Regions from separate parts of the Kitasatospora sp. NPDC056783 genome, predicted to be linked through region 1. Evidence: riboswitches for the same ligand, from Rfam matches in the RefSeq annotation. Region 1 holds a riboswitch; the other holds the start of a gene.
What was found. Region 1 has a riboswitch for glycine ahead of gcvP (aminomethyl-transferring glycine dehydrogenase). Riboswitches for the same ligand answer to the same signal wherever they lie in the genome.
Positions count from the first base shown of each region.

Region 2: linked by a shared signal. The riboswitch ahead of gcvT (glycine cleavage system aminomethyltransferase GcvT) and the one ahead of gcvP (aminomethyl-transferring glycine dehydrogenase) in region 1 are both predicted to bind glycine.

Region 1 covers NZ_JBHUAF010000533.1:139-3,338, forward strand. The annotation lists partial or broken gene ACFRMQ_RS38550 (YsnF/AvaK domain-containing protein) at 1-418, opposite strand, end outside; partial or broken gene ACFRMQ_RS38555 (PRC-barrel domain-containing protein) at 533-916, opposite strand; glycine riboswitch at 1,140-1,243, shown strand; gene gcvP (aminomethyl-transferring glycine dehydrogenase) at 1,481-3,200, shown strand, end outside.
Region 2 covers NZ_JBHUAF010000367.1:1,168-4,367, forward strand. The annotation lists gene glyA (serine hydroxymethyltransferase) at 1-185, opposite strand, end outside; gene gcvH (glycine cleavage system protein GcvH) at 272-646, opposite strand; gene gcvT (glycine cleavage system aminomethyltransferase GcvT) at 773-1,894, opposite strand; glycine riboswitch at 2,126-2,230, opposite strand; gene ACFRMQ_RS33650 (enhanced serine sensitivity protein SseB C-terminal domain-containing protein) at 2,439-3,200, shown strand, end outside.

The DNA.
Region 1 (3,200 bases):
CCTCCTCGACGGCCTCGGCGACCTCCTTCTCGGTGAGGCCGGCGCGCTCGGCCTCACCGACCGGCATCCGCTCGACCCGGACGCGCTCGTGGACCAGCGGGACGCGGCGCTCGACCTGTTCGGTCGTGACGTACTTGCGCAGCTTCGCGGTGCCGATGGTGTGCCACTCGGTGGTGACGTCCAGCCGTTCCTCCCGGCGGGTGATCTCGACCGGGCTGCCGGCGGGGGTGGACGGGATGGCGGCGGTCCGTGGCGCGGCGGTGGCCGCGGCGGGTGCCGGTGCCGGGGCGGGCTGCGACCGGTGCTTCGGCTCCACCACCGGCGCCGTGGGGGCGGGCGCCGGGGAAGCGGCGGCGGGAGCGGGGGCGCCGAGGGTGCGCGGGTCGGCCTCCGGGACGGCTCCGCCGGCGTCGGTCACGGCCGGGGCGACGGGAGCGACGGAGGCCCTGACCGGCGCGGGCTCGGCGGGGCGCTCGGGGTGGTGGAAGGTGAGCGACTTGGCGGGGGCCGCCGCGGTCGACGCGGTGGCGGCCGCGGTGGTGCCGAAGTCGAGGTCGGGCTGCTCGGCGCGGCGCCCGTCCTCGCCGTTCGGGCGGCCGTCCACCGGGGTGTCGAGTCCGTAGTAGCGGTAGAGCTGGAGTTCCTGGGCGGGGGACAGGTGCTGGCCGACGCCGAAGTCCGGCGACTCCTTGACCAGTGACTTGTCGTAGGGCACCCGGAGCTCGTCGCCGGCGAACTCGCTCGTGGTCAGCGGGACGAAGGCGTCCCGGCCGAAGATGCCGGTCCGGACCGCGGCCCACTCGGGCCGGCCGGTGGCGTCGTCCAGGTAGACCTCGTCGACCGTGCCGATCTTGTCTCCGTTGCGGTCGACGGCCCTGTGGCCGATGAGGTCCCGGGGGTCGATGTCGGTCTGCACTCATTCCTCCAGTGCGCTGGGCTGCGGAACTCCCGCGGGAAGGCGGCCGGAGCACCCGTTCCGTCCGCCACTTCACACCAAAAGCCATGAACCGGACGAACGCGACCGGGGTGCGCCGGACGGGCTGCGCACTGGACCGTCCGAGGGAACGCGCGTAGACCCCGAGTGACCTGATGCACCGGTGATCCGAGGGCCTCCCGCTGGTAATCTGGGCCGCGACCGCCGAGCCCGCTCGGGAGAGTCCCCGGCAGCGAAAACCGCTGGTCGGGGCGCCGAAGGAGCAACTCCTCCCCGGAATCTCTCAGGCATCCGTACCGTGCGGGCTAGGTCACTCTGGAAAGCAGGGCAGGAGCGCCGGCGCGGGAGCCGACGACCACCACCCTCACCGACGGTGCAAGCCGACGAAGCGCCACAGCGCGACGTGCGGGCGAAGCTCTCAGGTCCCGATGACAGAGGGGGAGGCCTTTCGGGTCCGTCCGCCCAGGCCGGTCCGCTGTCCGCAGCGGCGTTGGCCGGCCGGCGTGCGTACCCCCGCCGGTCCGTGACCAGGAGGCCTCGACCACCATGAACGCCCAGCCGAACGCGGGACGCCCCACCAGCGCCTCGACCCTCACCGAGCTTGAGCTGGCCAGCCCCTTCGAGAACCGCCACATCGGCCCCGACGCGGCCGCGCAGGACAAGATGCTGGCGTCCGTGGGCTACGGCTCGCTGGACGAACTCGCCGCCACCGCGGTGCCCGAGGCGATCCGCTCCATCACCGCCCTGGACCTGCCCGGGGGCCGGACCGAGGCCCAGGTCCTCGCCGAGCTGCGTGAGCTGGCCGGCCGCAACCAGGTGCTCCAGCCGATGATCGGCCTGGGCTACTACGGCACCTTCACCCCGCCGGTGATCCTGCGCAACGTCATGGAGAACCCGGCCTGGTACACCGCCTACACCCCGTACCAGCCGGAGATCTCGCAGGGCCGTCTGGAGGCGCTGCTCAACTTCCAGACCCTGGTCTCCGACCTGACCGGCCTGCCGACCTCCGGCTCGTCGCTGCTGGACGAGGGCACCGCGGCCGCCGAGGCGATGGCGCTGGCCCGCCGCGTCACCAAGGTCAAGGGCGGTGTCTTCCTGGTCGACGCCGAGACCCTGCCGCAGACCGTCGCGGTGATCAACACCCGCGCCGTGCCGACCGGTGTCGAGGTCGTCGTCGCCGACCTGTCCGAGGGCATCCCGGCCGAGATCGTCGAGCGCGGCGTCTTCGGCGTGCTGCTCCAGTACCCCGGCGCCACCGGTGTGGTCCGCGACCTCGCCCCGGTGATCGAGCAGGCGCACGGCCTGGGTGCCATCGTCGCCGTCGCCGCCGACCTGCTCGCGCTGACCCTGCTCAAGTCCCCGGGCTCGCTGGGCGCCGACATCGCCTGCGGCACCTCGCAGCGCTTCGGCGTGCCGATGGGCTTCGGCGGCCCGCACGCCGGCTACCTGTCGGTGCGCGCCGAGTACGCCCGCTCGCTGCCCGGCCGCCTGGTCGGCGTCTCCGTCGACGCCGACGGCAACCGCGCCTACCGCCTGGCGCTCCAGACCCGCGAGCAGCACATCCGCCGCGAGAAGGCGACCAGCAACATCTGCACCGCCCAGGTGCTGCTCGCCGTGATGGCCTCGATGTACGCCGTCTACCACGGCCCGGACGGCCTGGCCGACATCGCCCGTCGCACCCACCGCTACGCCGCCGCCCTCGCGGAGGGCCTGAAGGCCGGCGGCGTCGAGCTGCTGCACGGCGAGTTCTTCGACACCGTCACCGCCGTCGTCCCGGGCCGCGCCGCCGAGATCGCCGCCGCCGCCCGCGCCAACGGCATCAACGTGTACCAGGACGGCGAGGACCGGATCTCGGTCTCCACCGACGAGACCACCACCCGCGAGCACCTGGCCGGCGTCTGGGCCGCGTTCGGCGTCGAGGGCGTGGAGGTCGCCGAGAGCGCCGAGGCGCTGCCCGCCGCGCTGCTGCGCGAGGACGAGTACCTGACCCACCCGGTCTTCCACAGCCACCGCTCGGAGACCGCCATGCTGCGCTACCTGCGCCGCCTGTCGGACCGGGACTACGCGCTGGACCGCGGCATGATCCCGCTGGGCTCCTGCACCATGAAGCTCAACGCGACCACCGAGATGGAGGCGGTGACCTGGCCGGAGTTCGGTCAGCTGCACCCCTTCGCGCCGATCGACCAGGCCCAGGGCTTTCTGACCCTGATCCGCCAGCTGGAGCAGCAGCTGGTCGAGGTGACCGGCTACGACGCCGTGTCGATCC
Region 2 (3,200 bases), on a different contig from region 1:
CGGCCGGGGTAGCCCTCCGCGTACTTGTTGGTGAGCACCGAGCCCTGGGCCTCCATGACCGCCACCGGGGCGAAGTTCTCGGAGGCGATCATCTCCAGGGTGGTCTGCTGGCGGTGCAGCTCGGCGTCGACCGCGGCGGCGATCTCCGGGTCGAGGGCGTGCAGGGACTGGTTGAGAACCGTCATGGTGGTGGTCTTCCCGGTGGAGGAGGAAAGGGGGCCGCGGCTGGGGCGGGGCGGCCGCCGCGCGGTGACCGCCCCGGTCAGGTGTCTCAGCCGCCGATGAGGGCGGTGTAGGCGTCCGCGCTGAGCAGCTCGTCGGTGGCCTCGACGCGCACCTTGAACAGCCAGCCGCCCTCGAACGGGGCGCTGTTGACCAGGCTGTTGTCGTCCAGGACGTCCTGGTTGACCTCGGTGACCTCGCCGGTCACCGGGGAGAACAGGTCGCTGACCGACTTGGTCGACTCCAGCTCGCCACAGGTCTCGCCGGCGGTCACGGTGTCGCCGACCTCGGGCAGCTGCACGTAGACGATGTCACCGAGCGCGTCGGCGGCGTGCTTGGTGATGCCGATCGTGGAGACACCGTCCTCGGCGGCCGTCAGCCACTCGTGCTCCTTGGTGTACTGCAGGTGCTGGGGGTTGCTCATGGCGTCATTCTCCAGGATGGGAAGCGGGCACGGCGAAGCGGGCCGCCGCTCGGACGGCTGCGACGTGCGTGTACGGGAAAACCGGGGCCTTGCGAAGGTTCGGCGGGCGTGGCTCGGCGGGCGCGCTCAGCGGGCGCGCTTGTAGAACGGCAGCGCCACGACCTGGACGGGCTCGTGCTTGCCGCGCACGTCCACCGCGACGGTGGTGCCGGGGGCGGCGTGGGCGGCGTCGACGTAGGCCATCGCGATCGGCTTGCCCAGGGTCGGGGACGGCGAGCCCGAGGTGATCCGGCCGATCGCCTCGCCCTCGGTGGAGACCACGGTGTACTCGGCGCGCGGCACCCGCTTGCCCTCGGAGACCAGGCCGACCAGGACCTTCGGGGGGTTGCTCTCGGCCGCGGCGGCGGCCTGCTCCAGCGCCTTGCGGCCGACGAAGGCGCCCTCGTTGGTGGTCTTGTCGAAGCGGACGACCCGGCCCAGGCCGGCGTCGAACGGGGTGAGGTCGGTGGACAGCTCGTGGCCGTACAGCGGCATGCCGGCCTCCAGGCGCAGCGTGTCGCGGCAGGACAGGCCGCACGGGACCAGGCCGTGGCCCTCGCCGGCGGCGGTCAGCGCCTGCCAGACCGGCTCGGCGTCGGCCGGGTGGCAGAAGATCTCGAAGCCGTCCTCACCGGTGTAGCCGGTGCGGGCGAGCAGCACCTCGCGGCCGGACACCACGGCCGGGAGGATCGCGTAGTACTTCAGACCGGGCAGGTCGGCGTCGGTGGTCGCGGCGAGGATGCCGGTGGCCTCCGGGCCCTGGACGGCGATCAGCGCGTAGGTGTCGCGGTCGTCGGTGACGACGGCGTCGAAGCCCTTGGCGCGGGCGATCAGCTCGTCGAGGACCAGCTGGGCGTTGGAGGCGTTGGCGACGACCAGGAAGGCGTCCTCGCGCAGGCGGTAGACGATCAGGTCGTCCAGGATGCCGCCGTCCTCGGCGCAGATCATGGTGTAGCGGGCGCGCAGCTCGCCGAGCGCGGAGACGAAGCCGACCAGCGCGTGGTCCAGCATCTCGCCCGCCTGCGGGCCGGTGACGGTGATCTCGCCCATGTGCGAGAGGTCGAACAGGCCGGCCTTGGTGCGGACGGCGAGGTGCTCCTCGCGCTCGCTGCCGTAGCGCAGCGGCATGTCCCAGCCGGCGAAGTCGGTCATGGTGGCGCCGAGGCTGCGGTGCAGCGCGTCGAGCGCGGTCAGGCGGAGGGACGACATGGCCAGGAACTCCTCGGTCGGGGCACTCAGGGGTGCACGCGCCGGACCGGACCCGCTGGGGGGCCGACCCTGCGCGCGGGCATGCGGCGGCGTGGGTCTCCCCATCTGTCGTCGAACCTGAGAGCTTCACCGCCCGGCTGCCCGCAGCTGGTTTCCAGCTTGGGGGACAGCTTGGCGGCTTGCACCGTGGGTGGGCGTCCGACAGGGCCGGGCGCCGCTTTCCAGATGTGCCTAACCCGTGCGGTAGGGGTGCCTGAGAGATTCCGGGGAGGACTTGCTCCTTCGGCGCCGGCTCGTGCCGTGGGACGGCACTCCGGGCTCTCCCGCGCGGGTTCGAGCGGCCGGTATGGAGTTGTGGGGGCCCGCGGCGCATGCCGTCGGACGCGGACATCATGGCACGTCCCGGGCGACGAGGGGAGAGGGGACCCGGTCACACGGCGCGGTACCGAACACGAGCCCTAACCCCGTGGCCCCCGGGCTCTAGACTGCTGCGCGTCGGCGCAGCAGAGGGCGGCCGACCGGCAGAGGGCGGAATCGGCGGCGCATGGGGTACCCGGTGGAGCAGCAGCAGGGGTGGGGCGGACCGGAGGAGGCGCCGACGGGCGGTTCCTGGCCGGCCAACGAGCTGGAGCAGGTGCTGACCGCGGCCCTGGGCGATCCGGGCGCGACCCCGCGGGTGATCGAGGTGCTGGCCCGCAGCCAGGTGTGGGTGCCGCTGCCGGCCGGGGCCGACCCGCAGGGGCAGTCGCTGGACCTGCCGACCATCGAGCTGGCCGGCGACCCGTACGTGCCGGTGTTCTCCTCGCAGGAGGTGTTCCTCCAGCAGGCGCCGGGGATGGCCTTCGCGGTCGCGCCGGCCTGGGAGTTCGCCCGGGGGTTGCCGCTGGGCGTGGGCATCGCGGTGAACCCGGAGGCCGCGGTGGGCATCCCGGTGCCGCCGCAGGGGGTCGCGGAGCTGCGCCGCGGGCCGCGCGAGGAGCGCTGGGAGGACCCGGCGGCGCCGACCGGCGGCCGGGTGGCGCTGCGCGAGCCGGTGCCGGGCGAGGACCCGGAGCACTTCCTGGCCGTCTGCCGGGCCGAACTGTCGGCACTGCCCGGGGTGTTGACCGCCCGCAGGGCGCTGGCCAGCATCGAGGGCGAGCCGACCGTGATGTTCGTGGGCGTCCAGTTGGACCCCGCGGCGCCCGCCGAGCCGGCCGCGGTGAACGAGGCACTCGGGCGAGCGCTGGGAACCGCGCCGCTGCCCGGCGGCGTCCACCTCGTACTGCTCGACCTCGCCGACGACCCGGTGGTCGAGTGGCTGCTC